DNA from 2 places in the Mesorhizobium sp. B4-1-4 genome. Region 2 is predicted to be linked to the other one. Evidence: riboswitches for the same ligand, from Rfam matches in the RefSeq annotation. Region 2 holds a riboswitch; the other holds the start of a gene.
What was found. A riboswitch is a leader RNA that binds a small molecule or an ion and turns the genes downstream of it on or off. The one in region 2 is predicted to bind thiamine pyrophosphate.
Positions count from the first base shown of each region.

Region 1: linked by a shared signal. The riboswitch ahead of FJW03_RS12730 (YkoF family thiamine/hydroxymethylpyrimidine-binding protein) and the one ahead of thiB (thiamine ABC transporter substrate binding subunit) in region 2 are both predicted to bind thiamine pyrophosphate.

Region 1 is NZ_CP083950.1:2,624,435-2,639,138, reverse strand. Features, by position in the region: gene FJW03_RS12775 (glycosyl hydrolase 108 family protein) at 1-955, shown strand, start outside; gene FJW03_RS12770 (hypothetical protein) at 958-1,158, shown strand; gene FJW03_RS12765 (ABC transporter permease) at 1,155-1,394, shown strand; gene FJW03_RS12760 (hypothetical protein) at 1,379-1,573, shown strand; gene FJW03_RS12755 (hypothetical protein) at 1,676-1,993, shown strand; gene FJW03_RS12750 (hypothetical protein) at 2,152-2,859, opposite strand; gene FJW03_RS12745 (ArnT family glycosyltransferase) at 3,056-4,570, shown strand; gene msrA (peptide-methionine (S)-S-oxide reductase MsrA) at 4,727-5,245, shown strand; gene FJW03_RS12735 (hypothetical protein) at 5,418-5,726, opposite strand; TPP riboswitch at 5,910-6,023, shown strand; gene FJW03_RS12730 (YkoF family thiamine/hydroxymethylpyrimidine-binding protein) at 6,014-6,622, shown strand; gene FJW03_RS12725 (ABC transporter permease) at 6,888-7,724, shown strand; gene FJW03_RS12720 (ABC transporter ATP-binding protein) at 7,721-8,485, shown strand; gene FJW03_RS12715 (ABC transporter substrate-binding protein) at 8,513-9,538, shown strand; gene FJW03_RS12710 (hypothetical protein) at 9,692-10,531, opposite strand; gene FJW03_RS12705 (methyltransferase family protein) at 10,910-11,545, shown strand; gene FJW03_RS12700 (hypothetical protein) at 11,891-12,454, shown strand; gene FJW03_RS12695 (DUF3309 family protein) at 12,777-12,941, shown strand; gene FJW03_RS12690 (GntR family transcriptional regulator) at 13,358-14,083, shown strand; gene FJW03_RS12685 (ADP-ribosylglycohydrolase family protein) at 14,087-14,704, shown strand, end outside.
Region 2 is NZ_CP083950.1:4,498,032-4,512,735, reverse strand. Features, by position in the region: gene FJW03_RS21705 (ABC-F family ATP-binding cassette domain-containing protein) at 1-1,400, opposite strand, end outside; gene FJW03_RS21700 (thiamine diphosphokinase) at 1,402-2,046, opposite strand; TPP riboswitch at 2,134-2,248, shown strand; gene thiB (thiamine ABC transporter substrate binding subunit) at 2,293-3,291, shown strand; gene thiP (thiamine/thiamine pyrophosphate ABC transporter permease) at 3,430-5,052, shown strand; gene thiQ (thiamine ABC transporter ATP-binding protein) at 5,045-5,827, shown strand; gene FJW03_RS21680 (M48 family metalloprotease) at 6,150-7,556, shown strand; gene FJW03_RS21675 (RNA polymerase factor sigma-32) at 7,648-8,511, opposite strand; gene FJW03_RS21670 (amino acid ABC transporter substrate-binding protein) at 8,828-9,601, shown strand; gene FJW03_RS21665 (amino acid ABC transporter permease) at 9,939-10,619, shown strand; gene FJW03_RS21660 (amino acid ABC transporter ATP-binding protein) at 10,616-11,389, shown strand; gene FJW03_RS21655 (CarD family transcriptional regulator) at 11,482-12,063, opposite strand; gene fdxA (ferredoxin FdxA) at 12,434-12,772, opposite strand; gene FJW03_RS21645 (RNA-binding S4 domain-containing protein) at 13,008-13,394, opposite strand; gene FJW03_RS21640 (helicase-related protein) at 13,408-14,704, opposite strand, start outside.

The sequences.
Region 1 (14,704 bases), 1.9 Mb from region 2:
GCGCATCGGGGCGCTCGATTTCGGCTGGGACCATCCCTCGGCCGCGGTCGAGCTCGCCTGGGATACGGAGACCGATGTCGTCTATGTCACCAAGGCCGCCAGAGCTTCGCAGCAAACACCCGCCATGCAGACACTGACGCTGAAGCCCTGGGGCGCTTGGCTGCCCTGGGCATGGCCGCGCGACGGCCGCCGCGAAACGCTGGAGGGCGCGGGCACCGCGCTGGCGAAGCAATATGCCGCGCATGGGCTCAACATGCTGCCCGGCCACGCCCGCTTTGCCGACGGCTCGGTCTCGGTCGAGGCCGGTCTGATGGAGATGCTCGACCGCATGCAATCCGGCCGCTTCAAGGTGTTTTCCACCTTGATGGACTGGTTCGAGGAGTTCAGGCTCTATCGGCGGTTCTATTGGGACGCTGTGCTCGGTGCCGAGCTGCCTGATGGCGTCGACTACGCCGTGTTCGATTTCGCGGTGAACAGTGGGCCGGGCAGGGCGGCCAAATACTTTCAGGCAACCATAGGCGTCTCCCAGGACGGACGCATCGGGCCGGCGACGCTCGCGGCAGTCAGGGCAAAGCCGGCCGGCGTCGTCATTGACCAACTCTGCGATGCGCGACTGGCGTTTCTCAGGCGATTGCCGACATGGGCGACATTCGGGCGCGGCTGGTCCGATCGCGTCAGGTCGGTGCGGGCCCAGGCCCTGCTGATGTCGGCCCCCGCGACAGTGCCCGCGCCGGTGCAGCCTGCAAAGCCGGCGCCCGCGCCTGAACCGGTCCAGCGATCGCCTCGAGTCGAAACACCCGCTGGCGAGGCGCCCGCGGCCGAACCGGTATCGCCGGAACCTCACCGCCCCGGCATCCCGCTTGCCGCAAAGACAGGTGGGTTCGTCGCCGCCTGCCTGCTGCTTGCCTATGCCGCCTGGCACCACATCACCGTCGCCCTGCAAGGGATATTCTGATCATGGCCACCGTCATCCAGCCGACCATCCGTCCGACCAACAAGCTGACGGCCGCGACCATCGCCGCCGCGGCAGTCTCGGTTTCCGGCGTCTTCGTGCGCAACATCTGGCCAGCCTGGTATGACGCCGAGACGTGGGCCACGCTTCTGCCGATCGCCGTCTTTGCCGTCGGCTATCTGGTCAAGGACGCACCGAACCAATGAGCGCGCTCCTCGCTTTCCTGCTCGGCAGTCCAACCATTCTGGGCATCGGAGCGGCCGTCCTCGCGGCACTCGGTTGGGGCGTTCGCCAGCGGCTGGCCGGCGAACGCAGCGAGCTTGCCCGGCAGGCCGCCGCCGAGGCCGCTGCGCGCGAAATCGCCGACCAGGTCCAGAACGATATCGGCGCGCTGCCGGCCGCCACAGCGCGAAAGGAGCTCAAATCATGGGCAAGGGATTGATGCTGGTGTCGGTCCTGGCCGTGATGGCCGGCTGCACAACCGTCAAGGGCGGGTTCTGCGCGGTATCCAGCCCGCTGCGCCTGTCGGCGGACGCCGTCGATGCGCTGTCGGACGCCGAGGTCAAGGCGCTGCTGGCGCACAACCGCAAGGGCGAGAAACTGTGCGGGTGGAAGCCATGACGGTCGTGGCACTTCCCCTGGATCCAGCCATGCTGCTCGGCGTATTGGCTTTTTCGGCGCCGGATCGACCTTCGACTTCCTCATCGCGAGGACGATGAAATGATGCATGACTTCTTCGATCTGCTCGGCATCAAGGGACCGGTCGTCGCCGCCGGTCTTGCCGGGGGCGTGCTGCGCGCGCTGTCGCGGCATCGGTACAAGCTGCGCGAGATGGTGGCGTCGCCGATCTGCGGCGCGCTCGCCGCCGCCTATCTGACGCTGCCCTTGGTCCAGTATTCCCGCGCCACGGGCCTGCCGCTGGCCAATGACGACACGACCACGCTGGCGGCGGCTTTTCTCATCGGCGTCTGCGCCATGTGGATCTCGGATATTCTGTTCGAGGTGATCGTTCGGAAATTCAGGCCAGCCCCGGAGGAATAGCCCCCGTTCTACCAGCGTCGACAACCGTGCCTGATGGCCCGGTCGATTGGAAGCCCGCCTCGGTTCGCCGGGGCGGGCTTTTTTGCGTTTGTGGCTCCTGATCGGCCGCTGCCATATCCCGGCGCTGAGGGCCCCGCCCGCATCCGGCTGGAGTTGCATCAGGCGAGGATGTTGACGGCGCGGGCCGCGACCAGCGCGATCGTCAGCAGCGAGATCATCGCCTCCGCCATCATCAGCAGCTTGGCGCGTTGCGAGAGCGGCAAGGTGTCGGTCGGCGAAAACGCCGTCGCGTTGGTGAAGGCCAGGAAGAAATAGTCGACGAAGCCCGGCAGCCAGTCGCGGATCTCGCGGTCGCTCAGGGTCATTTGCGGGAACAGGAAATCGGAATGCGCGCGTGTGACAAGGCCGCAGGTCGGCGGCCCGCCGCGGTCGGTGCTCCAGAACCACAAGGCAAAGACGATGACATTTGTGACCCAGATGTTGAGCGCATCGACCAACAGCGTCTGCCCGCTCGAGCCGGCATGGCCCGCCAGCAGCGCGCGCACCAGGAACACCAGTGAACCGCAATTCATGACGCTGATGACGCCGGTCATCACCAGGGCTGTCCTGCGGATCATGACGCGAAACCGGCCGACCAGATACCAGTGCTCCTCCTCGACCGCCTTCTGGGTGGCGACCTGCGTCCAGGCAGTAGCAACCGACAGGGGCACCAGCAGGGCAGCTTCCAGGGCCGGCGCCAGCCAGCGCGGGCCGAAGGAAAGATCGTTGATGACCAGAAGCTGCAGGCAGATGATGACAAGCACCGCGGCACGCGCCAGCCAGAAGTCGAGCGCGCGATGGTGGATGACGGCATGCTGGTGACGCATCGAGTGTCCGGGAAGTTCGGAGGGGATCGGGTGTGCGGGCTGGTTGCTCGGGGAGGCGGTGTTACGCCGAAATTCCTGCTCAATCTTGGTGTCGCAATGGCACGCAGGTATACTTTTTTGTAAGCTTTGATGTTAGGGCTGTTCGGCAAACTGGGCGATGTGGTTTAAGCGCCGCATGGTGGGAATAGATGACTCCATGGATCGTTGGGTGCCGGCAGGACTGCCCGGCACGGGCCTGGACTTGTCATCGGTCTGGCGTGGCCTGCTTCGTCATCCCTGGTATTTGCTGGCGCTTTTGTGCCTGGCGCAGATCCTGTGCTGGACGGTGGTGCCATCGCTGGTCAATCCCGCGCCGCCTGGCGACGTCGTGGAAGGCTTCATGTGGGGCCGCGAATGGGTGCTTTTGACCTACAAGCATCCGCAGCTTCCCGCCTGGCTGCTCGAGACCAGCCATCTTCTGACCGGATCGTTCCGCTGGCCGCAATATCTGCTTGCCCAGCTGACGATCTCCACGACTTTCGTCCTGGTCTATCTGCTGGCCCGCGACATGCTGGGGCGAAACCGTGCGCTGGCTGCCGTCTTGCTGCTGCCGTCGGTCTATTTCTTCGGCTGGCCAACCCCGCAATTCAATCATGACTACGCGCAGATGCCGTTCTGGGCGGCTATCTGCTGGCTGCTCTGGCGCGCCGGCCGCGGCGGCGGGCCGGGCTGGTGGCTGGCGCTCGGACTGGTGTCGGGCGTCGGGCTCTATGCCAAGTTCTCCACCGGCCTGCTGCTTGCCTTCGGTGCACTCTGGCTGCTGTGCGACGCACGTGCGCGCAGCCGGTTGGCCACGCCTTGGCCATGGCTTGGTCTTGCCGTTTTTCTCGCCGTGGCCGCGCCGCTGGCCATTGAGCTCTATCGCATCGATTTCTTGCCGCTGACCTATTTCGCCTACCGCGACGCGTGGGTGACCGAACACCGTGCGCGCCTCTATTATATCGGTGTCCAACTGGCCGGGCTCTCAGGCTTCCTCCTGGTGCTGGCCATATCGGGGCTGCTGCGGCGCACGCCAGCTCCACAAGAGCCCGTCGAGCGCGGCAAGCTCGCCTATCTCGTGTGGATGGGGCTCGGGCCGGCGATGCTGATCATGGTCGCCTCGTTGTTCACCGGCACCGGCGAGTCCTGGGGCGCGCCGATGTACAATCTCATTGGCGTCGTGGTGCTCGCTTTCCTTGGCCATCGGCTTGGCGCCGTCGAGATGCGAAGGCTGGCGATCTGCGCCTTCATCTGCATCCTCACCATGTCAGGCGCCTATGCGGCCATTCGCTGGACGAATTGCAACATAAGGGGGCGCATGGATGCTGTCTGCTGGCCGGCGCAGCCCATCTCTGACGAGGCGGAGACGATCTGGCACGCAGCGGCACCTGGCCGGCTCGACATTGTCGGCGGCGATACCAATCTGGCCATGCTGGCCGGCCTCAATGCGTATGACAAGCCGTCGATCTTCACCGACCTGAATATGAAGTTCGCGCCCTGGATCACAAGCCAGCGGCTGCATGACCACGGCATGCTGATGGTCTGGTCTGGTCGCGGCGTACCGTTGCCGCTGCAGGCATGGCTGGGCAACATCCCGGTCAAGACCGTTCTTTTCAACTGGTCGCGCGGGGCGCCGCCAATAGCCATCAACTTTGCTGTCATTCCGCCCGGCACGCAGTATCCGCGCGGCTGAAGCCTGTCGTCCGGTTCCACTGGCCGAGGCCGCCGCCCATTCCCAGGCGACTGGACGAAACGGGCGGCAATGCCCATTTATGGGGCAACTCAATTTTCTTTGCGCAATTCCTGACGGGACGTCAAACAGCCGGAATTGCTTTTTGGGAGACGAAACATGGCGACTTCGAGCGAACGAGCGGTACTTGCCGGCGGCTGCTTCTGGGGCATGCAGGATCTGATCCGGCGCTTCCCGGGTGTCCTTTCCACCCGGGTTGGCTACAGTGGCGGCGATGTGCCGAATGCCACCTATCGCAATCATGGTACCCACGCCGAGGCAATCGAGATCAATTTCGATCCGGCCAGGATCAGCTACCGCACCTTGCTGGAATTCTTCTTCCAGATCCACGATCCGACGACGCGCAACCGGCAGGGCAACGATGTCGGGATGAGCTACCGTTCGGCGATCTACTATACCAGCGACGAGCAGAAGCGCGTCGCTGAAGACACCATCGCCGACGTCGATGCTTCCGGCCTGTGGCCGGGCAAGGTCGTCACCGAAGTCGCGCCGGCCGGTGCGTTCTGGGAGGCCGAACCCGAGCATCAGGACTATCTGGAGAAGTATCCCAGCGGCTATACCTGCCATTTCGTCAGGCCCGGCTGGAAGCTGCCGGTTCGCGAAAAGGCAGCATCCTAACGTTTCGGGCACAAGGCATCGAACCTTAGTTACGTCCAGAAGGACGCTTCGGTCGATACCGAGCGGGATCCCTGATCCGGTGCAAATCCCTTTCGGGAGCGTTGGGAACGATATCGAAACAGAGAAAGCCGCCAGGCATCCGCCCGGCGGCTTTCTCTGTTTGGGCAATGACTTATTTGCCGCAGTTCTTGTCGTTCAAGGTCGGCGCCGTGGCGTTGCCACTGGCATCGGACTGCGCACCTTGCGGGTTGGTCGGGCAATTCCGGTCCGCATTGGAGTTCATGTCGCCCGGCGCGATGGTCGTGCTGTTGGTCATTGCCGGATCGAGCGTATCAGGCGAAGCTGGCGTACTCGGTTCTACAGTGACCGACTTGCCGCTGCCGCCAGAGCCATCGGTGCCGCTCGCGCTATTGCTTTGCGCCATCGCGGAACTGGCAAGAGCGACAGTGAGCGCCGAAGCTGCGAGGATTTTCATGAACATGGCTGGTCTCCATTTTCCGTGAACTTGTCGCGTAGCGACTGGCGGGACAACCTCTCGACCTGGTGAAGGTTCCCGGAAAATTTCGCGCCGGCGCAGCCCACTGCCACTGCTCTGGCGCAACGCTTTTGGCGCAGCTCGCCGAAAAAAACCGCTTCCCCAATCGATCGAATGGTGCTTTAACGCGCTCATCCACAGGGGTGCTCCGTACGGTCGGGGCTGAGACGGGGGCGGCAAGCCCACAGACCCTAGAAGCTGATCTGGGTAATACCAGCGGAGCGAGGCGGGCGATGTTTTCAGGCGCACAGATTTCCCTATATCCCATGGCCGACGATTTCGTCGGCGTCATCCTGGGCGCGCTCGACGCGCTCGATCCCTACCGGGACAGGCTGCGGATCGAGACCGACGACATCGCGACGCTGCTGGTCGGGCCGCCCGAAGTGCTGTTTCCGGCCATGCGCGATCTGTTCGTGGCGGCGGCGAGAAGCGGCAAGCATTGCGTACTGTCCGCCGCCGTCTCACGCGGCTGCCCGGGCGAGCCGGACGATCCGATCTGCCGCTCCGACGAGATCGGCGGCCCGACGATCCCGCTCGACGAGCGCAAGCTGGCCGCGATCCGCGCCGTGCAGTCGACAGCTTCGACCGACCAGCCGGCGGCCGCGCAATTCTCGCTCTATGTGATGGGCACCGGCGACCACATGGACGAGATCTATGGCTGCATCGACTTCCTGAAGCAGTCGGGCGTCTTCGAGCGCTCCAAGCATTTCTGCACCAAGCTGCGCGGCGATGCCGGCGCGATCTTCGCCACGCTCAACGAAGCTTTCTGCCGCTTCGGCCCGGGCGCCGGCCACGTGACCCTCGACATCACCATTTCGGCCAACAGCCCGACCGGGGTTTGAGCGGCGCTTGGCCGCCGTCGAGGATATTGTCGTGGTTGGTTCGTTTGATCCGCCTGGGAAAGGTGCTCCTACGCCCAGGCGTCTGCCACAGGGAGCAGCGAAGCCGTTGGTGATTGGCGAAGGCGGCGATGACGGCCGATCTCCCCCCTTGTGGGGGAGATGCCTGGCAAGGCAGAGGGGGGCGCTGTCCCGCCGACCTATCAGGTGGTTACGCTCAGCACCTTCAGCACAAGTCTCGAAGGATGGCGTTCCTTCGCGCCCCCCTTTGTCCTGCCGGACATCTCCCCCACAAGGGGGGAGATCGGCTGTCACCGCCGCTTTCGCCAGAGCAGCCCCCGCGGCCCTCGCTTTCGCCCTGCTGCTTGCCGCCTGGGAGCTCTACGCCCGCTTCGGCGGCATCGCGCCCACCGTGCTGCCGGCGCCGTCGCGCGTGCTGGCGCAGGCGTGGGAGAACCGCGCAGCGCTGGCCGACAACACGCTGCCCACCATTCGCGCCACGCTGGCCGGCTTTGCCTGCTCGCTCGCCGCCGCTTTCGTGCTTTCAACGGTGGTCGATTTCCTGCCGAGGCTGCGGCGTGCGCTGTTCCCGATCCTGATCGCCAGCCAGACCTTGCCGCTGGTGGCGATCGCGCCCTTGGTGGTGCTGTGGTTCGGCTTCGGGCTGCTGCCAAAGATCCTGCTCGTCGCGCTGGTCACCTTCTTCCCGATGATGGTGGCACTGGTCGAAGGCTATGCGTCGACCAGCAAAGAGATTGCCCAGATGCTCGCCGCCATGGGGGCGAGGCGCTGGCGCATTTTCTGGCTGGCTCGCCTGCCTTCGGCGCTGCCCTATTTCTTTGCCGGCCTGCGCATTTCCATCACCTATGCCGTGGTCGGCGCGATCTTCGCCGAATATGCCGGCGCGGCGAAGGGGCTGGGCATCTACATGCTCAGCGCCAAGAACAATTTTCGGCCCGACCTGGTGCTCGCCGCGGTCGCCGTCAGCTCGGCGCTGACGCTTGCCTTGTTCGGACTGGCGGTGCTTATCCAGCGCCTTGCCATGCCGTGGGAAAGGGCTGGGTGCGATGCAAAGCCGGAGCCGACCGAGGAGGACCGGCCATGACCCGGCTGGAACTCCGCGACGTGCGCAAGAACTTCGGCGCGCTCGAGGTGCTCTCCGGCATCTCGATGACCGTGGACGATGGCGAGTTCGTCTCTATCCTCGGGCCGTCCGGCGCCGGCAAGTCGACGCTCCTCCAGTTGCTGACCGGTGCGATTGCGGGCGAGGGCGAGATGCGCTTCGACGGCGCGCCGCTGGACGATCACGGCCGCCATTTCGCTTTCATGCCGCAGCGCGACGCGCTGATGCCATGGCGGCGCGTCATCGACAACGCCGCGCTTGGACTGGAGGTGCAGGGCATGAGGCGCCGGGCCGCGCGCGAGCGGGTCGCGCCCCTGTTCGCCGAGTTCGGCCTTGCCGGCTTCGAGCGCGCCTGGCCGGCCGAACTGTCCGGCGGCATGCGCCAGCGCGCCGCCTTGCTGCGCACCGTGGTGCAGCAGCGCGACATGCTTCTGCTCGACGAGCCTTTCGGCGCGCTCGACGCGCTCACCCGCACGGCCATGCAGCGCTGGCTGGAGAAGATGTGGGCGAGCCATCGCTGGACGGCGCTGCTCATCACCCATGACGTGCGCGAGGCGGTGCTTCTGTCCGACCGCATCTATGTGCTGTCGGAGCGGCCTGCGCGTGTCGTTGCCGAAGTGGCCGTGCCGCTACCGCGCCCGCGCACCGAAAGTGCAGCGCTCGCCCGCGAGGCGGCGGCAATCGAGGCCAGCATCCTCGACACGCTGCTGGGGGCAGGCCGAACCGAATTCCCGATCGTTTGATGGCCCGATTGTTTGATGGAGAGAAAAATGACTGAACTCAACCGCCGCCAGGCGCTGCTCCTGGCTTTGGCCGCCGGCCTGCCGCTGGCTTCGCTCGCCGGGGCCGCACGCGCCAGGGCGGAAGCGCAAAAAATCACCGTCGCGCTCGACTGGACTGTCAACACCAACCACATCGGTCTGTTCGTCGCTCGCGACAAGGATTTCTACCGCGATGCCGGGCTCGATGTCGAAATCCTGCCCTATGGCGATACCGGCTCGGGCACGCTGGTCGCCAACCGCGTCGCTGATTTCGGCATTTCCGGCGCGCTCGGCCTGTTCACGCAGAAGAGCGCGGGCGCGGATCTCAAGGCGGTCTATGCCGTCGTCCAGTCGGAGACCGGCCGCGTCGTCTTCAACGCCGACCGCGCCGCTATCAAGAGCCCGAAGGATCTTGACGGCCTGACCTATGGCGGTTTCGGCAGCGCCTGGGAGAACGCGCTGATCTCGACCATCATCCGCCACGACGGCGGCAAGGGCGATTTCAAGACAGTGACGCTCGGTACCTCGACTTATGATGCGCTGGCGAGCAGCGCCGTGGATTTCACGCTGGAAGTCTCGACCTGGGAAGGCGTGGAGGCCGGGCTCAAGGGCCTGAAGCAGCGCAGCTTCCGCTACGCCGACTACGGCGTGCCGGACGAGCACACCACCTTCATCGCTTCCAGCAATGCGTTCCTGTCGGCTAATCCAAAGGCGGCCGCCGCCTTCGTGCAGGCGACACGGCGCGGCTACGAGTTCGCCGTCGACCAGCCGCAAGAGGCCGGCGACCTCTTGATTACCGCGAACAAGGATACGCTCACCAATCCGGCTTTGATCCAAGCCTCGCTGAAGGCGCTGAACGACGGTCATTTCCTGAAGAGTGCCGCCGGCGCTATCGGCACCATCGACAAGGCCAAGGTCGAGGCGATGGGCGGGTATTTGTTCTCGTCGGGAATACTGCTCGATGGCAATGGCAAGGCGCTGAAGCAAAAGCCGGATTTCGAGGGGTATTTCACCAACGAGTTTGTAGGCGCCTGAGCGAAGGAACGCGGCGTCCGGTCAAGACACGTCAGCCGCCGCGCCTAATTCTTCGCGATGGCGTAGAGCAGGGCGGTTTTGATGTGCCACCCAGGCTCGCCTTGCAGCGACAGGGCGGCGGCGTAGAACTTCGCGACGGCGGGGCAGAGACCCTCAAAGTCCTGGTCTACGTTCGCGATGGCGTCCATCTCGACCGGCGTGCCGCCGCTTCTGATGAAGGCGTCGGCGACCAGCGACCAGTCCTGATCGCTGGGCATGGCCGCCGGCAAACCGCTTCTTTTTGGCTGCGCCGAAGGCGTTGAACAGCGTGGCACCAATCTTGTCCGGGTGAGCCAGGAAATCGTGGCCGGGCGCGCTGATCGCGTCCGGCCCATTGCGCAGGTAATTGTTGCACGTGGCAGGCGTTTCTCGTGCCATGACATGATTGAGCATGTCGAGCTGCGCGGAAAGCGCTTGCGAGACCTCGCTGTCCGGCGCTGAAGTCAGGAGCGGTGTATATCTTTGCCTCAGATCGGCGACCGCCTGTCTGCTGACATTGCGCACTTCTGTTCCACTTCCGGTCTGGGCCGCGGCAGTGATCTTGCGCAGCATCGCATCGTAATCGTCCGGAAATTCCCGGGCGATCGCCTTGAATATCTGGAGGCCCTGCTTCCGGATCTCGGCATCGACGTCGGCGGTGGTCCTCGGCTGGGGCGGCCTCGCCACCGTCTCGTAGAGATCTGAAGTATGCCGAAGCCTGCTTGTTATCGACGCAATCGCCTCGCTGTAATCGGCGATCGACCGATCGTAATCCTGCTTGTCGTCCCGGGCGACGGCCCGATAGATGTATGCGGTGGCGCGGATGCTCGGCGGCTCCGCGGTGTCCTCGGCAATCGCCGTGCAGGCGGCTATGCGCTTGTCCGGCTCGACACTCTCGCCAATGCAGGCTGCATAGTCCTTCTCTGACGCGAGGGCCGGTGCGTTCAGCGCAAGGATAACCGCAAGCCCAGCCAATTGCCGCCGTTTGAGGAGGTCTTCGCCTGCACGAATGATATGATAGCAGCGGCGACTAGCCCCGCACCCTTCCAACTCGCCATTTGGCTGGTCCTCCCCCGAAAACCCTGGTCCACTTCAGCGGTAATCCGCCTATTGTTCTTTATTTGTTCCGCAATGCAAGCATAAATTGCAATATAGCAGACACAGTTTGCATCGCGGTTCCCGCAGCCCGCTCGCTGGTTGAGGGCGTTGCTTCCCGTTCAATCCCGATCTGACCTTGCCGGTTAACCGCCCGGCAATGGTTGCGTGCAAAGGTCGCCGCGAGGGATCATCGGGGTGTTTGCCTTGCTTATGCCAAAAAGTGAAGCGCTCTCGCGTGCCAACCGGGACGGGGTTTTGTCCGAAGCGCGCAAGCGCGAGATCCTGACCGACCTGCGCGAAGGCTTCTTTCGCGCCTGCGCCCTGGCCTGCGCGGGACTGTTCGTCTATCGCGGCGTCTATCAACTGCTGGAGGATCCGACCCGGCTCAACGTCGCGCTGGTTGCGATTTCCGAGATACTCACCTTCACCTGGCTGCTTTTGTCGCGGCGTCCGGTGACGCGTGACTGGAATCCGCTTGCGGTCATCGTCTCCGTGACCGCAAGTTTTGGAGTAGCGTTGATCAGCCTCAAACCTGGCATGGCGCTTGTTCCAGTCTACATCGCCGCACCGCTGCAGGTGATCGCGTTGTTGTTTGTCATCTGGGGCAAGATATCGCTGGGCCGCTCCTTTGCCATCCTGCCTGCCAATCGCGGCGTGATGACGGGCGGCGCCTACCGGCTTGTGCGGCACCCGATTTACGCCGGCTATCTTGCCGGACACGTGCTCTACCTGCTGTCGGCCTTTTCCTTCCACAATCTCGCGGTCTATGCGGTCATCACCTACATGCAGTTGTATCGGATACTACGCGAGGAGGCCCTGCTGGCCGCCGAGCCGGAGTATCGCGCCTATATGGAACGTGTGCGCTACAGGCTGTTCCAACGGATATTCTGAAGGCAAGGTTAGCCGACCTGTTTGGATTGATTGGTCGCCTTCCGGCGACCGGCACGCGATTTTCGTGCTATCCGCGGAGCCGCACACCGACAATGACGGGATCTCCTCAGCGGCTAAAATCGCTTTTCTTTCCGAATAAATGATAATACCGATAACATCGGTTTCGACCAAGAAATATTTTCTGCGAGTATGGTGCATTTTTATTATTTTTATAAGTTCCCCATTCAAGCAATAAATACCATCATATTTACAAATATACCCCGCTTTGAACCAAAGATCATCTCCGACGTAGCTGTGATTGCAATCGGCGGTGCGCCGACTGCCTTAGCGCAACAGGAGAGTGTTATGACTTTTACTATCAAGACAGTCGCCAGTGTGTTGGCGGGAAGTGCGATAGTCGTCGTCCTTTCGATGCCGGTGAGTGCAGCGGGGCTAGGTGTCAGCGCCTCGGTGGGTGGTAGCGGCGGTGTCAACGCTGGTGTCGGCGCCAATGGAGGCGGTGGCGGGGGTGGCAATGCTGGCGTCGGCGCTTCCGTTGGCGGCAGCAACGGCGTCAATGCCGGTCTTGGTACCGGTGCCGGCGGCTCGAATGGCAATGCTGGGCTCAGTGCCTCCATCGGCGGCAGCAACGGCATCGGCGCGAACGCCAATGTCGGCGGCACGAGCGGCATCACCGCCGGGCTTGGCGCCAATGTTGGCGACACGAGCGGCATCGGCATCGGCGGAGCCAATCCGAGCAGCCTGTCAAACCCCACCAATCCCAGCCAAACGAGCTTGTCCGGCACCGTGGCCCAGATGTCTAACAGCCAGGTGGTTCGCATGAAGAAGCGCTGTGTCGACGTGCTGAGCAACGAGGGCGCTTACGATCGCGACCTGCGCCAACTCTGCCTGTTGATCGCCCGCCGCTGAGCCCTCAGGATGAGCAGTGCGGAACCAGCCGCGAGGCTTTCAAGCGCACTCTCCTAGCCTCCGGCCGGTCGGAAAGTCCGTCGCTCCTGGCGGGCTTTCCGCGTCATTGGGTCTTCTCAGGTCGCCCCGAATGATCGCTCCTCGCCTTGGATCCGCAACCTATCACGGCGCCAAGAGGGTGGAGCTAACTCATTTGACGAACCCTTCTTGCTTGGCGATCCTCGCGGGGGCGGAACGGTAAGGCCGCTCGAGCGTTCTCATCTTCGAACATCGCAGCAAGCGATGTCTAACCGGCGCACGAGCGCACAAAGGAGCGGGAATCATGAGCTTAGGCACCATACTCATCATCCTTCTAGTCCTTGCGTTACTTGGCGGCTTCAGCGGACTCGGCGGCGGGCCGTTCTACGGAACCGGCTATTATGGGGGCGGCGGACTCGGACTTGTGCTGCTGATCGTCATCATCCTTGTCGTGCTCGGACGCATCTAGAGGCGCGATTCGATCCATGGTGATCGCGATTTCGTGACCGTATCGATATCGTTGCGCACCGGATTGTGATGGAAAAAGCCAGCTTGTGATCCGGTATCGCGCGAGATTCAGGTATGGTGGTGGCGGTCCACACCCCCCGTGGAAACAAGAGGAGAGGGTCCCACCCCTTATCCTCCTCCAAGGCCCGCCCCGGCTTCCCGGAGCGGGCTTTCTTTTTCTCTGGACACGGTGTCGACGCCTTGCCGACCTTGGCGCCGTGGATGTCGAGCGTTGCCTGCTTGGCGGTGGCTGCCTGCCAGTCCGTGCTCTCAGCTTGCCTGCGTTGATGCGGGGGGCATTCATCGCTTGATCGTTGACAGAGCTGCCGCGTCAGAGTAGTGAACAGGATTATACAGGTTCACTGGACAGGTGCCCATATGAAGCGCGGCGCGATTCAGCTCTCTCCCGGTACGGGCAAGCCCGAGCAGATCGCCACCGTTCTGGAGCATGAAATCCGCTCCGGCGTGCTCGGCTTCGGCGATCGCCTGCAAAGCGAGAATGAACTCGTCCAGCGCTTCTCCGTCAGCCGCAACACGGTCCGCAAGGGCCTTGAGGAACTGTCCAGCCGCGGGCTGATCACCACCAAGGTCGGTATCGGCTCCTTCGTCACTTTCGACGGCAAGCCGGTCGACGACGCGATCGGCTGGTCGCGGGCGCTGGCCAATGCCGGCGCCAATGCCGAGACAAGGACGCTGCGGCTCGAGGTGATCGAAGATGCGGGGCTTGCCGCGCTGCTTGAGATCGAAAGCCCGTTCTTCATCGCCGTCGATCGTGTACGCACCAATGCCAGAGACGGTCATGCGATCTCCATCGAGCGCAGCCGCCTGCCGCTGTCGCCGGAACTCGAAGACGTTCCGCTGCGCGGCCTGCGCGAGGGATCGCTGCACCAGACGCTGCGCGCCGCCGGGCTCGTGCCCGACCATGGCGAGGAGTGGATCGGGATCGAGATGCTGAATGCCGAGGACGCGGCCATCCTCGGCTGCCCTGAGGGCACGCCATTCCTGCGTGGCCGCCGGTTGACCCGTGCCGCTGATGACCGGCCGATCGAATATGTCACCAGTCTGCTCAACCCAGCGCATTTCGCGCTGCATATGAGGTTCTGAGCGATGTCGGACAAAGCGACGGACATGATCGACCGCGCCATGGGCGCTCTCATCGGCGGGGCGCTGGGAGATGCGCTCGGCATGCCGACCCAGCTTCTGTCGCCGGCGCGGATCGCCGAGCTGTACGGTCATGTCGAGGATTTCGTAGCGCCCGTTGCCGACCATCCGGTGTCGAAGGGGCTGGCGGCCGGCACCATCACCGACGATACCGAACAGGCGCTGCTGCTTGGCCGCATCCTCATCGAATCGGGCGGCCGCTTCGACCACACGCGCTGGGTCAATGCGCTGCTCGACTGGGAGCGTGACGTCAAGGCGCGCGGCAGCTACGATCTGCTCGGGCCGTCCACCAAGCGCGCCATCGACGCCATCAACAATGGTGTGCCAGCCGAGGACGCGGGGCGTGGCGGGGACACCAATGGTGCAGCCATGCGCATCGCGCCGGTCGGCATCATGATGCCGGTCGAAGCGCTGGAGGCTTTGGTCGCCAAGGTGGCCGAGACCTGCCGGGCGACACACAACACCTCGATCGCTGTTGCCTCGGCCGCTGCCGTCGCGGCCGCTGTCAGCTGCGGCGTTTCCGGCGGTGACTGGCGCGCCGCCTCCGACAGTGCCGTCGTGGCG
Region 2 (14,704 bases):
GTACGGTCGAGGAAATCGCGGTCGTGGCTGACGAGGATGACGGTGCCGGCAAAACCGGCGACCAGTTCCTGCAGCAGTTCCAGCGTCTCCATGTCGAGATCGTTGGTCGGCTCATCGAGCACCAGGAGGTTTGCCGGCCGGGCCAGCACGCGCGCCAGGATCAGCCGCGCCCGCTCGCCGCCGGAAAGCTCGCGCACCGGGGTGCGCGCCTGCTCCGGCTTGAACAGGAAATCCTTCATGTAGGAGACGACATGGCGCTGTTCGCCGTTGATGACTAGGTTTTCGCCGCGCCCGTCAGTGAGATATTGCGCCAGCGTCTCCTGCGGGTCGACCGCCTCGCGCTTCTGGTCGAGCGTGGCGATTTCCAGATTGGTGCCGAGCCGTACCGAGCCCGCATCCGGCGCCAATTCGCCGGTCAGCATCTTCAGAAGCGTCGTCTTGCCGGCGCCGTTCGGCCCGGCAAGGCCGACGCGGTCGCCGCGCTGGATGCGGGTCGAGAACCCCTTGACCACGGTGAGATCGCCAAAGCTCTTCTCGATGTTTTTCGCCTCGATGACCAGTTTGCCGGATTCGGCGGCGTCGCTCGCCACCATGGTCGCGGTGCCTTCGGCGCCGCGATGGCCGCGAAAGCGCTGGCGCATGGTCTGCAACTCGCCCAGTCGGCGCATGTTGCGCTTGCGCCGCGCCGTCACGCCATAGCGCAGCCAGTGTTCCTCGCGCACGATCTGGCGGCCGAGCTTATGCTGCTCGCGCTCTTCTTCTTCCAGCACCAGGTCGCGCCATTCCTCGAAATGGCCAAAACCCTTGTCCAGCCTGCGGGTCTGGCCACGGTCGAGCCAGACAGTGGCGCGCGACACGCGCTCGAGAAAGCGGCGGTCGTGCGAGATGACGATGAGCGCCGAGGAGGTGCGGACGAGTTCCTCTTCCAGCCATTCGATGACCGACAGATCGAGATGGTTGGTCGGCTCATCAAGCAGCAGAATGTCGGGCACCGGCGCCATGACGCGGGCAAGGGCGGCGCGCCTGGCCTCGCCGCCGGACAGGTCACCCGGCCGCTCCTCGCCCGACAGGCCGAGATGCTCCATCAGGTAGCTGGCGTGGTAGGGATCGTCGGCAGGCCCGAGCCCGGCCTCGACATAGGCCCGCACGGTGGCAAAACCTTCCATGTCGGGCATCTGCGGCAGATAGCGGACAGTCGCCGAAGGCTGGCGGAAAACCTCGCCGTCCTGGGGCTCAATGAGGCCGGCGGCGATCTTGAGCAGCGTCGATTTACCCGATCCATTGCGGCCGACGAGCGCGATCTTGTCGCCGGCCGAAGCGGTCAAGGCGGCGCCGTCGAGCAGCGGCGTGCCGCCGAAGGTCAGTTTTATCCCGTCGAGATTGAGAAGAGGCGGGGCCATGTCAGCTTTCGGGCAAGGGATAGGGATGGGCGAGCAGCAGCGCTCGGCCGCGGCCAAGCGCGATTTCGAGGCGGCCGTTGACCTCGTTGGAGATGGTCAGTGACGATCCGAAAGCCACTTCGACCTGGTTGAGCGGCCATTTGGCGCCGGTGACGGTCAGGCCAGCCAGTTCGGAAAAGCCAAGGATCGAAAACAGCGTGCCGTCGTCGTAGTCGAAGCCAGCCGCTCCGTTGAGCAGGGGGACGCCTTCCTGGGCCCCGCTGGTCAAAAGCACGTCGGTTCCCGCCTCGGCCAGGCGTAGGCCGAGCGCCAGATGCAGGAAGGCGTGATCGGCCCGCTTGCCGCCGAAGGCGCCCACCAGCACAAGGCGGGTTGCCCCGCGCTCGAGTGCCGCCGCGATCGCGAGTTCGCCGTCGGTCTTGTCCTTCTCCGCCGGGAAGGTTTGGCGGGTCACAGCGGCGAGGTTGGCGGGCAGATCGGCCGGAACCGAATCGAAGTCGCCTACCCACAGTTCCGGCACAACGCCCAGCATCCGTGCATGGCCGATGCCGGCGTCGGCGGCGATGACGCGCGAGCCTTCGACCTGGCGGTCGAGCCGGGGCGTGCGGATGAGATCGCCGCCAAGCAGGATGGTGAATGTGCTCATATCCCGTCGCCCTTACCAGCCCGGCACGGGAAACGGAAGGCGGCAAACTCCCACTTGCGCGGTTCGGCGGCCGGGCCTATGTGTCGAAACGCTCTAACGGGGTGCCGGCTGCGATGTTCGCGGACCGGCTGAGAGGCAGTCTCGCCAACCCGCTGAACCTGATCCGGTTTGTACCGGCGGAGGGATTAGACGTTTCGGACAGTCCGACGCCTCAATTCCTTGTCACGTGAACGAAAGGAGGCGCCGATGCGCACGCTTTTATATTCTCTTTGCACAGCCATGGTTGTGGTGCTGTCCGGCCCGGCCGTGGCCAAGGACAAGCTCACCGTCTACACCTATGAGAGCTTCACAGCCGACTGGGGTCCTGGCCCGGTGGTGAAGAAGGAATTCGAGGCCGAATGCGGCTGTGATGTCGAATTCGTTTCGGTCGCCGACGGCGTGGCCCTGCTCAACCGCGTCAAGCTCGAAGGGGCATCCACCAAGGCCGATATCGTGCTCGGCCTCGATACCAATCTCACCGCCGATGCCAAGGCTTCGGGCCTGTTCGCGCCACATGGCGCGGTGACCGGTATCAATGTGCCTGGCGGCTGGAGCGACGATACTTTTGTCCCGTTCGACTACGGCTATTTCGCTGTCGTCTATGACACGCAGAAGCTCAAGACGCCGCCCAAGAGCCTGAAGGAGCTGGTCGAAGGCAGCGCCGACGACAAGATCGTCATCCAGGATCCGCGCACCTCGACGCCCGGGCTCGGCCTGCTGTTGTGGGTGAAGTCGGTCTATGGCGACAAGGCGCCGGAAGCCTGGGCCAAGCTCAAGACGAAGGTGTTGACCGTGACGCCGGGCTGGAGCGAAGCCTATGGCCTGTTCACCAAGGGTGAGGCGCCAATGGTGCTGTCCTACACCACCTCGCCGGCCTACCACATGGTCGCAGAGAAGACCGAGCGCTACCAGGCGGCCTCATTCGATGAGGGTGAATATCTCCAGATCGAGGTAGCCGGCATCACCACGACCGGAGCCAAGAACCCGCTGGCGGAAAAGTTCATGGCCTTCATGATCGGGCCGAAGTTCCAGGACGCCATCCCCGAGACCAACTGGATGTTCCCGGCCGGCAAGACCGACAAGCCGCTCAACCCGGCCTTCGACAAGCTGGTCAAGCCGACCAAGACCTTGCTGTTCAGCCCCGAGGAGGTCGCCGCCAACCGCAAGGCCTGGGTGGATGAATGGCTGGCGGTGGTGAGCAAGTAGTTTGAGACAAACTGATCGAAGATAACCGCTCTACGGTGCCCCCCTCTGTCCTGCCGGACAGAAGGGGGGCGCGAAGGATCGCAATTCTTTGTAAGTGTCGCGATGTAAGTGTCGCGATCCTAAAACTGGCGGCCCAGCATGCAACGCGCGTCTTCTGATCCCCGCGTCACCGCCGGCGTCATCGCGCTTATGGCAATCGCCCTTTTGATCGGTGGCGCGTTTGCCGGCCTGCTCGTCGAAGGCGCCGGTGACCTTTCGGGCGCCTGGGCAGCCTTCGATCCCTATCTGCTGCGCGTCGTGCGCTTCACGCTGTGGCAGGCAGGCCTCTCGACGCTTCTTTCGGTCCTCCCGGCATTGTTCGTGGCGCGGGCGCTGTCGCGGCATCCGCGCTTTTTCGGCCGCGCCTTCATCCTGCAGCTCTTCGCCGTGCCGCTGGCGCTTCCGGCGATCGTCGCGGCACTCGGCATCCTGGCGCTCTACGGCCGCGCCGGCTATTTCGCCGGTCTATTCAGCGCGGTCGGCGGCGAGGGCTGGCCGGGCATCTACGGGCTCTCAGGCATTCTGGTCGCCCATGTCTTCTTCAACCTGCCGCTCGGCGTGCGGCTGTTCCTCGAAGCGCTGCAGACCATACAGGCCGACCAATGGCGGCTGGCGAACCAGCTCGGCATGGGCGCGGGGCCGGCATTCCGGCTGATCGAATGGCCGACGCTGCGCGCCGCCTTGCCCGGCGTCGCCGGGCTGGTCTTCATGCTCTGCATCACATCCTTCACCATCGTGCTGACGCTTGGCGGCGGACCGGCGGCGACGACGCTGGAGGTCGGCATCTACCAGGCATTGCGCTTCGATTTCGATCCCGCGCGAGCCGTTGCACTGACATTGCTGCAGATCGGCTTGACCTTCATCATCGTGCTGGCGCTGACGCGGCTCGGCGCCAATGTCGTCGGCGACACCAACCTGCCGGTCGCGCCGCGCCGCTATGTCTCGGTCAAGGCCACCGAGGCGTGGCTGAATGGAGCGTTCATCGCGCTGGCGCTGCTGTTCGTTGTCGGGCCCATGGCGGCCACCGTGGTCGCCGGACTTGGCGCCGATCTCGGCCAGCTGGCCGGCGAGGCCACTGTCCGGCAGGCGACACTGACCAGTGCTGCGCTGGCCTTCCTGTCGGCCCTGCTTTCGGTGATGCTGTCGCTGGCCCTGACCATGGCGCGCCGGGCGCTGGCGCTGGATCGCCGCGCCGGACCAAGAACAGTGCTCGAATATGCCACGGATACCGGCGCGGGGTTTGTCCTGGTCGTGCCGCCGATCGTCATCGGCGCCGGCTGGTTCCTGCTGCTGCGCCATGCCGGCGATGTCTTCGCCATCGCTCCGGTCATGGTCGTCACCGTCAATGCGGTTATGGCGATGCCTTTCGCGCTGCGCGCCGTCCGCCCCGCCTATGATGCGGGGAGCGAACGCCACGAACGGCTCTGCGCGCAACTTGGGATTTTCGGCTGGACCAGGCTGCGGCTGATCGACTGGCCATCGCTGCGGCGTCCGCTCGCCACCGCCTTTGCCTTCGCCATGGCGCTGTCGCTCGGCGATCTCGGGGTCATCGCGCTGTTCGGCAGTGATTCCGTGCAGACCTTGCCCTACCTTCTCCTGGCGCGCATGGGCAGCTATCGTACCGAGGATGCCGCCGGCCTAGCGCTGCTGCTCGGCCTCGTCTGCCTGGCTCTGGTCATGGCGGCCCACTGGATGGGCAGGGAGAAGAACCGGGATGCCTGACGGGGCGGCCAGCAGGCTTGAAAGAGGCGCTTCGGTGCGGCTGGACCACGTATCGTTCAGTTATGGCGAAGCGCCGCTCGTTTTCGATGTTGATTTCGCCGCGACAAAGATCATCGCCATCATGGGACCGAGCGGCTCGGGGAAGTCGACGTTGCTCAACCTGGTCGCCGGGTTCGAGACACCCCGGTCCGGCCGGGTGCTGATCGGTGGGACGGATGTCAGCGCCCAGCCACCCTCGGCGCGGCCGGTGTCGATGGTGTTCCAGGAGAACAATCTGTTTGCCCATCTTTCCGTCGAGCAGAATGTCGGGCTCGGCCGCTCGCCGTCGCTGCGGCTGACCGAGGCCGACCGCACTGATATCGCGGAGGCGCTTCTGCGCACCGGTCTTGCCGGCAAGGAGAAGCGGTTGCCGCGCGAACTTTCCGGTGGCGAACGGCAGCGCGTTGCCCTGGCGCGCGTGCTGGTGCGCGACCGCCCAGTGCTGTTGCTCGATGAACCGTTCGCTTCGCTCGGGCCGGCCTTGCGCGACGACATGCTCGACCTGGTTGCCGGGGTTCATGCCGAACGTGGGATGACGGTGCTGTTCGTGACGCACCAGCCGCAGGATGCCCGGCGCATCGGCCAGAATGTGGTGTTTCTGGACAATGGCGCTGTTGCGGCGATCGGCAAGGCGGACGATTTCTTTGCCGGGGCTGGTCCGGAGGCATTCCGACGCTACATCGGTTCAGGTGCTGGGGATGCCGTATCACGAGATATTGCCCGGAAGCGGACATAATTTACGGTCAAACCAGCTCAGGGCGATGGGGCGCTTGCTTGCCATGGTCAAAGTAGTGTGGCTAGGTCCGCCCTACTGGTCCGGCACACGCCGTGATTTGCCTGCAGTATTCGCCGCGCGCCTCGAGGGACGCGTGACGGATGCTGTAGCAGTTTGTTTTTTGCGCATGACACGTTCCGAAGATCGCCTCCGATTTTCGTGGTCATGCGCCGGGACCTGAAAGGAAGCCGTTCTGGCGATCGGCGTTGACAGACCAAGAAGGAATCCGCTGGCGCGCTTTCTGGCGCTGGCCGGCTTCGCCGTGGCCTTGGCAAGCTGCCAGATGTTCACGCCTCCGGAAGTCCAGGAATCCGGCTTCCAACCATCCGACAAGCCGATCACGGTCGACAATGTCGCCGCCAACAACAAGCTTGCCGAACTGGCCAAGGCACAGCATCCGCGCATCCTAGCGACCTATGGCGGCGAATATTCCGATCCCAAACTCGAGCGCATGGTCGCCAAGGTCGTCGGCAATCTGACCGTGGTGTCGGCGAACCCGACCCAGACCTATCGCATCACCATCCTCAATTCGCCCAATGTCAACGCCTTCGCGTTGCCGGGCGGCTATCTCTACGTCACACGCGGCCTGCTGGCGCTGGCTAATGATTCGTCCGAGCTCGCCGCCGTCATCGCCCATGAGATGGGCCATGTCACAGCCAATCACGGCTTGCAGCGCCAGCAGCTGGAGGCCGAGGAAGGCCTGGCGACCAAGGTGGTCTCGGATGTGCTTGGCGATAGCCCGACCGCCAAGGCGGCACTCATCCGTGGCAAGCTCCGGCTGGCGCAGTTCTCGCGCAACCAGGAGTTGGAAGCAGACGCCATCGGCATCAAGTCGATCGGCGAGGCCGGCTATGACCCTTACGCCGCCGGCCGCTTCCTGCAGTCGATGTCGGCCTATACCGATTTCCGTTCGATCAGCGGTGCCACCGACGCCAGTCTGGATTTCCTGGCCACGCATCCCAACACGCCGCAGCGCATCGACCTGGCGCAGCGCCACGCCCGCCAGTTCGGCGCCCCGGGTGTGGGCACGCGCGACCGCGATTCCTTCCTCGCCGGCATAGACGGCCTGCTCTATGGCGACACGCCGGAGGAAGGATATGTGCGGGGCGAGACCTTCCTGCATCCGGGCCTCGGCGTGTCGTTCACGGTGCCGGATGGGTTCATCATCGACAATTCGGCGGCGGCGGTGACGGCGACCGGACCAGGCGACATAGCGATCCGCTTCGATGGCGTTTCGATCGACAAGAACCGCTCCTTGACTGACTACATCAGAAGTGGCTGGGTGGCTGGCCTCGACGACAGCACCGTCAAGCAGGAAACGATCAACGGCAATGACGCCGCGACCGCGCATGCCGGCGCGCAAGGCTGGCAGTTCGACATCGCGGTGATCCGTGCCGGCGGCCAGGTCTATCGGCTGCTGACAGCGGCCCCCTCGGCCAGCACTTCGCTGGATTCGGTGGCGCGGTCGGTCAGCGGGTCGTTCCGGACCCTGAGTGCCGCGGAAAAGGCGGCGCTCAAGCCGCTGCATATCCGCGTGCTCACCGTGCAGCCCGGACAGACCATGGGCTCGCTTGCCGCGCAAATGGTGGGCGTCGATCGCAAGCTCGACCTGTTCCGGGTGCTCAATGCGTTGTCACCGGGGGCCGCGGTCTCGGCCGGTGACAAGGTCAAGATTGTCACCGACAAGTAGCCCGTTGTTGCCGGGATATTAGAGCGGTTCAGCGTTTGGTTTCTACCCAGTTCCGAACGGAAAACCGCTACGCGCTTTTCCTTGAATTGCTTTAGGCTGCTGTCGCCAGAAATTCTGGATTCTGCTTCACCAGCGCGACTTTGAGCTTTTCCATGGCGCGCGCCTCGATCTGGCGGACGCGTTCCTTGGAGATGCCGAGGGTCTCGCCGAGTGCCTCGAGCGTCGCGCCCTCGTCGGTCAGTCGCCTTTCCTCGATGATGCGCAGTTCGCGGGCGTTGAGGGCGGCGAGAGCGGCTTTCAGCCAGAGCGAGCGGCGCGCGACGTCGATCTTGTCGCCGACGATCTCGTCGGGCAGCGGGTCGTCCGAGACCAGGAAATCCATCCGTTCGGTGGCGCCTGAATCATCGGCAAGCGGCACGTTGAGCGAGGAATCCGGCGCCGACAGCCGCGAATCCATCATCGCCACATCAGCTTCGGAAACGCCGAGCGCCACCGATACTTCGCGATAGAGGGTTTCGTTGGAAAGCGGCTCGGCGCCGTTTGCCAGACGGGCACGCAAGCGCCTGAGATTGAAGAACAGCGCCTTTTGCGCCGAACTCGTGCCGCCACGCACGATCGACCAATTGCGCAGAATGTAGTCCTGCATCGAGGCGCGAATCCACCAGGTCGCATAGGTCGAAAACCGCACCTCCCGTTCCGGCTCGAAGCGGGCGGCGGCTTCCAGTAGGCCGACATGCCCTTCCTGGATCAAATCGCCGAGTGGCAGGCCGTAATGGCGGAATTTGGAGGCCATGGAAATGACCAGCCGCATATGGGCCACGGTTATGCAGTGCAACGCGTTCTGGTCGTTGTCCTCCTTCCAGAGCAAGGCCAGCCGGTGCTCTTCGTCCCGTTCGAGGTAGGGAGCCTTCATTGCCGCGCGGACCATTATCCGTCCTGCCGTGTCTTCCATCATGAGGCGCTCCCTGGCTCAGGCGATGCGAATGACGTCTGCTTGGAGACACCGGGTTGAAATCACGGCGTCGTGCCCTACAACAGCCAAAACTGCCACGCGCGAGAAAGGTTCCGCTGGCGCGGGCAGCGAAGCTATCCTGCGCGCGCGATTTCAGCACAGTTGCCCTTTGAATGCGCGAAGAAATCCATTTTGGAGAATATGGTTTCGGAAATTCGTTGTTTTTGAAATTAGATTCCTTATTCTTTCTGCTGACATCTGGCATTTTCCAGCCCTCACAACATGCCTGACATCAGGCCAAGGATGGGATCACAGAAAAATGAAATGGCTCAAGTCGCTTATCGTCGCCGGAACGCTGCAGGCCCTGGCCGTCGCATCGGGCCATGCCGGTGCCAATCTCGACCAGATCAAGCAGGCTGGCGTCATCAAGGTCGGGACGGAAGGCACTTACGCGCCCTTCACCTATCATGATGCGTCCGGCGCGCTGGTCGGCTTCGACGTCGAAATCGCCAAGGCGATCGGGGAAAAGCTCGGGGTCAAGGTCGAGTTCCTCGAAGGCAAGTGGGACGGGCTGATCGCCGGTCTCGACGTCAAGCGCTACGACGCCGTCATCAACGAGGTCGGCATTACCGATGCACGCAAGGCCAAGTACGATTTCTCCGACCCCTACATCGCCTCCAAGGCGGTGCTGATCGTGCGCGGCGACAATACCGACATCAAGACCTTCGCCGACCTCAAGGGCAAGAAGTCGGCACAGTCGCTGACCTCCAATTTCGGCAAGCTGGCCGAGGCGAATGGCGCAGAGCTTGTCGGCACCGATGGCTTCGACCAGTCGATCCAGCTGCTTCTGACCGGCCGTGCCGACGCCACCATCAACGACAGCCTGTCCTTCCTCGACTTCAAGAAGCACAAGCCCGACGCCAATGTGAAGATCGCAGCGCAAGAGGAAAACGCCGATTATTCCGGCGTCATCGTGCGCAAGGGCGATCCCGAGCTGGTCGCGGCCATCAATAAGGCGCTGGCCGACATCAAGGCCGACGGCACCTATCAGAAGATCGCCGACACCTATTTCGGCCAGGACGTTTCGAAGTAAATCACGCAGCGGGGCCGGTTCGGGCCCGCAACCCATCCAGCGCGGCGGGCCGTCTTTGACGGCTCGCCGCTTTTGTCGTGGTATGGCGCCTGCATTCGCACTTCGGTCACACTGCCTCGTCTAAAGCGCGTCGCGTCGAAACGGATTCATGCGACGCGCTTCAGGTCTTTGTCTATATGCATGTCGGTCCCCCAAACCTGGGGTCACCTTTGGGCGACACAGCGGTTCAGCGTTTGATAGAATCGGTGATCCGCTCTAACTCTTTGTTTCTACGCAATTCCGGACGGAAAGCCGCCACGCACTTTTCCTGGAATTGCTCTGGTCTGGAGGGTCTTTCGTGCTGCACTGGCTGCAACTGATGCTGGAGTCGCTGCCTTCGCTGCTCTGGGCTGCCCTGATCTTCACCGTGCCGCTGACGCTGCTGTCTTTCGTCCTTGGCCTGACCGTCGGCCTCGGCGCGGCACTCGGCCGGCTGTTCGGGCCAAGGCCGCTGGTCGCGCTGGTGCGCTTCTATGTCTGGATCTTCCGCGGCACGCCGCTTCTGGTGCAGCTGTTCCTGATCTTCTATGGCCTGCCGTCGGTCGGCATCCTGCTCGACGCCTTCACGGCGGCACTGATCGGCTTCACGCTCAATATCGGCGCTTATACGTCGGAAATCATCCGCGCGGCCATCGGCTCGGTGCCGAAGGGCCAGTGGGAGGCCGCCTATTCGATCGGCATGACCTGGAGCCAGGCGATGCGGCGCACCATCCTGCCGCAAGCAGGCCGCGTCGCGGTGCCGCCGCTCTCCAACACCTTCATCTCGCTGGTCAAGGATACCTCGCTGGCCGCCGCCATCACCGTGCCGGAGATGTTCCAGGCGGCGCAGCGCATCGTCGCCACCACCTATGAGCCGCTGATCCTCTATGTCGAGGCGGCGATCCTCTATCTGGCGATGAGTTCGGTGCTGTCTGCCCTGCAGACGCGGCTGGAAGAACGGCTCAACCGCTATGGCGGCTTCCTGGAGGCACGCTCATGATCAGCCTCACCGACATAGAAAAGCGCTTCGGCGACAATCTGGTGCTGAAGGGGGTAACGGTCGCCATCGCCGAAGGCAGCGTTACCGCGCTTGTCGGCCCGTCGGGCGGCGGCAAGAGCACGCTCTTGCGCTGCATCAACCTTCTGGAGATCCCGACATCGGGCACGGTGCGGATCGGCGACGAGTCTCTCGCGTTCCGTCCGGGCGTCAAGGTGCCGGCCGCGGACATAAGACGCCTGCGCCTGCAGACCGGCATGGTGTTCCAGAATTTTCAGTTGTTTCCGCACCGCACCGCAATGGAGAATGTCATGGAAGGACTGGTGACGGTGCTCAAATGGTCGCCCGAGAGGGCCCGCGAGCGAGCGCTCGCCCTGCTGGAAAAAGTCGGGATGGCGCACAAGGCCGATGCCTGGCCGGCGACGCTGTCAGGCGGCCAGCAGCAGCGGGTGGCGATCGCCCGGGCGCTGGCCCCGTCGCCGAAAGTGCTGCTGTGCGACGAGCCGACCTCGGCGCTCGACCCGGAACTGGCGCAGGAGGTGGTCGATGTGCTCGGCCAGCTTGCCAGCGAAGGCACGACCATGGTGATGGCGACGCATGATTTGCGCTTGGCTTCCAAGATCGCGCGGGAAGTGGTTTTCCTCGACGCCGGCGTTGTGGTCGAAAAGGGGCCGGCGGCTGTGCTGTTCGGCAATCCGGAGCGTGAGCGGACCAAGCGGTTCATCGCCACGCTGAAGCAGGAGGCGGAGAGGGAAGGCGGAGGCGAGAGGTAGGCGAGAGATTTCCGTAGGTCAGACGCCCTTAGACGCCCCGCAACAAAAAACCCGGCGCGAGGCCGGGTTTTTCGAATTCAAAGCGAAAAGGCTCAGGCAGCTTCTTCCTGCTCGGCTTCCTCATTGTCGGCCTTGGCGCCGCGCTTAGGGCCCTTGTTGAGATTGACCTCGATCAGGCGGACGGCTTCGGTTTCCGACATGCGGTTGACAGCCGCGATCTCGCGGGCCATGCGGTCGAGCGCCGCCTCGTAGAGCTGGCGTTCGGAATAGGACTGCTCCGGCTGGTTGTCGGCGCGATAGAGGTCGCGCACGACTTCCGAGATCGAGATCAGGTCGCCCGAGTTGATCTTGGCATCGTATTCCTGGGCGCGGCGCGACCACATGGTGCGCTTGACGCGGGCGCGGCCCTGCACGACCTTCAGCGCGCGCTCGACATAATCCTCTTCCGACAGCTTGCGCATGCCGATGGAGGTCGCCTTGGCGACCGGCACCTTCAGGCGCATCTTGTCCTTCTGGAAGTCGATGACGAACAGTTCCAGCTTGTGCCCGGCCACTTCCTGCTCGTCGATCGAGACGATCTGGCCGACGCCGTGCGCCGGATAGACGATGTACTCGCCGGTCTTGAAACCGTGACGCGCTCCAGTGGACTTCTTCTGCGGGGTGATCGTTGCCATTACGCCCTGAACTCCTTGTTGTGGAACCGGCGTCCTGCCGGCCCGAACTGGTGTGACCGGGAAATCCCGATCATTAGCCGCACAACAGATGAACCCACCGGAAAGGCTAGGACCGGCAAACCGCACGATTGCGACCGCCTGGCCCAGATCGCTCTGGTCCGGAATGGGATTTTCACCTTTCAGTGATTTGGGGCGTCTGCGCCATAAATCGACGTTGTGTCACCGGCATGGTTCGCTGATGTAACACAAAAAGTCGGAAGAATCAAGGTTTTGCTACACAAGCGAAGGCCACAGATCACCGCCGCCTGTCAAGGCGGTTCATGTGCCGTGCCTCTTACGCGGCGTCATACCAGTCTGAACAGTAGCGCTGTCAATCGCCTTCGCCAGGTTCGGCGGAGAAATATTTCTCGAACTTGCCGGCCTCGCCGTCGAAGGTCTTGGCGTCGGCCGGCGGTTCCTTCTTGGCGGTGATGTTAGGCCATTTCTCGGCATATTCGGTGTTGATCTGCAGCCATTTGTCGAGACCGGGCTCGGTGTCGGGCTTGATCGCGTCGGCGGGGCATTCCGGCTCGCAGACCCCGCAGTCGATACACTCGTCGGGATGAATGACGAGCATGTTCTCGCCTTCGTAGAAACAGTCGACCGGACAGACCTCGATGCAATCCATGTATTTGCATTTGATGCAATTGTCGGTCACGACATAGGTCATCGGTCGGCTCCGGAACGTCCCAGCTTTATTGGGCTTTTTCCGTCAGGTAACGCCTTTGCCCGCTGCTTGCAAGGGCGGCCATACCTGCTTGGGTCGGGGTTTCGGAATGAAATTCCAGACTGCGGAGCACAGCAAGGGGCGGTGACGTCTCGCGGAGCGTCTTGTTTGCCGGGTTCCGTTCCGTCCTGCGTCCGTCGCGCCCGAAAACCGCCAACCGCGCTCTCGGCGGCAAGCCTCAATCCTCGCCAAGCAAGCGGTCGGTCTGGCGGCGCTCTCTTTTGGTCGGACGGCCGCTGCCGGCCTCGCGCAGCGCCGGAATCGCGTCGGGAAGCGCCTCGCCCTTCGGTGCGGGCGGTGGCGACATGTCCTCATAGAGGGTGCGGGCCTCTTCTGCCGGGCCGCGCCGCACACCCGCGCCGAGCACCTTCCAGACGAAAATGCGCTGGTCGAGCGTGATGGTCAGCACATCGCCGGGCTTGACCAGATCGGAGGCCTGCGCTGCTTTGTCGCGATTGATCCGCACGCGGCCGGCGACGACCAGCTTGGCCGCCAGCGAACGCGATTTTACCACGCGCGAGAAGAACAGCCATTTGTCGATGCGCTGGCGGCCTTCAGCAACCATCGCGGCGCCGAGCTTATTTCTTCAGTTGGTCGCGCAAGGCGGCGAGCTTGGCGAAGGGCGAGTCCGGATCGAAGCGGACCGGACGCTCCTCGCGCGGCTTCGGCTGGAAGGCGGGCTTGCCGCCCCTGTTCCCGTCGGCACCGCTCTTGCCTTCCGGCCTGCCGCCCTTCCAGTCCGGTCGGCCCTCGCGGCGGTCGGGACGCTCGCCCTGCGGACGGCTGTCACGGCGCTGTTCGCCTTCGCCCTGCGGCTTGGGCTTGAACTTGGAACGATCGAAGCGCGGCTTGCCGGCGCCGTCACGCCGCCCTTCATGGGCGGGGCGCTCGCCAGGTGCGCCTGGTGTCTGTGCGGCGGCACCCACCGGTGCATCGCGCCGGCCCCGCGCCTGCCCATTTTGCGGGCGATTGCCGCGGCCTTCACGATGACGCGGGCGCTGGTCGAAGCGAGCCTGCCGCCACAACAGGATCGGCTTGGGCGCTTCGGCTTCCGGCGCGACCTCGGCGGTCTCACCCTCCCCCTCTTGGGGAGGGTCGGCGCGCAGCGCCGGGGTGGGGACAGCGCCAGCGCTTTCAGCACTGCCGGCATCGTCGGCGCTGTCACCCCCGCCCGCGTCGCTTCGCGCCGCGACCTCCCCCATCGAGGGGGAGGTAAGGGCGTCGGCGCTTTCGGCGGCGGCAACAGGCTGGTTTTCTACGATCTCCGCAGATTCTGCCTGTGCGGGCTCGGCAGGCAACTCAACCACGGCCTCGGCTGTCGGAGCTTCTTCGTGCGTTGCCTCAACTGGTGCGGCCACGGGCTCTTCCGCGGCGGGTTCGGCCTCGACGGTATCGGCGGCAGGGGTTTCGGATGCCGGACCCACAGCGATGGCCATATCAGACGCAGGTTCCGAACCTTCGACGGACGCTTCCGCTGCAACATCTATAGCCGCGTCTTCCGCCGCCTTTGCGCGGGCGGCTTCCTCCGCCGCGAGCTTGGCGGCTGCGGCTTCCCGCGCTGCATTGTCCTGTGCCTCGATCCGTGCCTTGACTTCCGCCGCCGGCTTCGGCTCGGCACGATAGCCCAAACCCTTCAGGATCTCTTCCATGTCGTCGGCGGTGGCGCCGAGGATCGACATCATTGGCGGTGTCACCATGAAGGACTGGCCGTCATAGGCCCCATCCGGACGCTGGCCGAGGCCAGGCTTCCAGTTGGTCGCCGGGCGGATCAGGTCGGCCAGCCGCTCCAATATGTCGATGCGTACGGCGCGGCGGCCGAGATTGCGGTAGCCGGCGAGCTTGTAGAAGGCCTTGTCGAAGGCCGGGTCGATGACC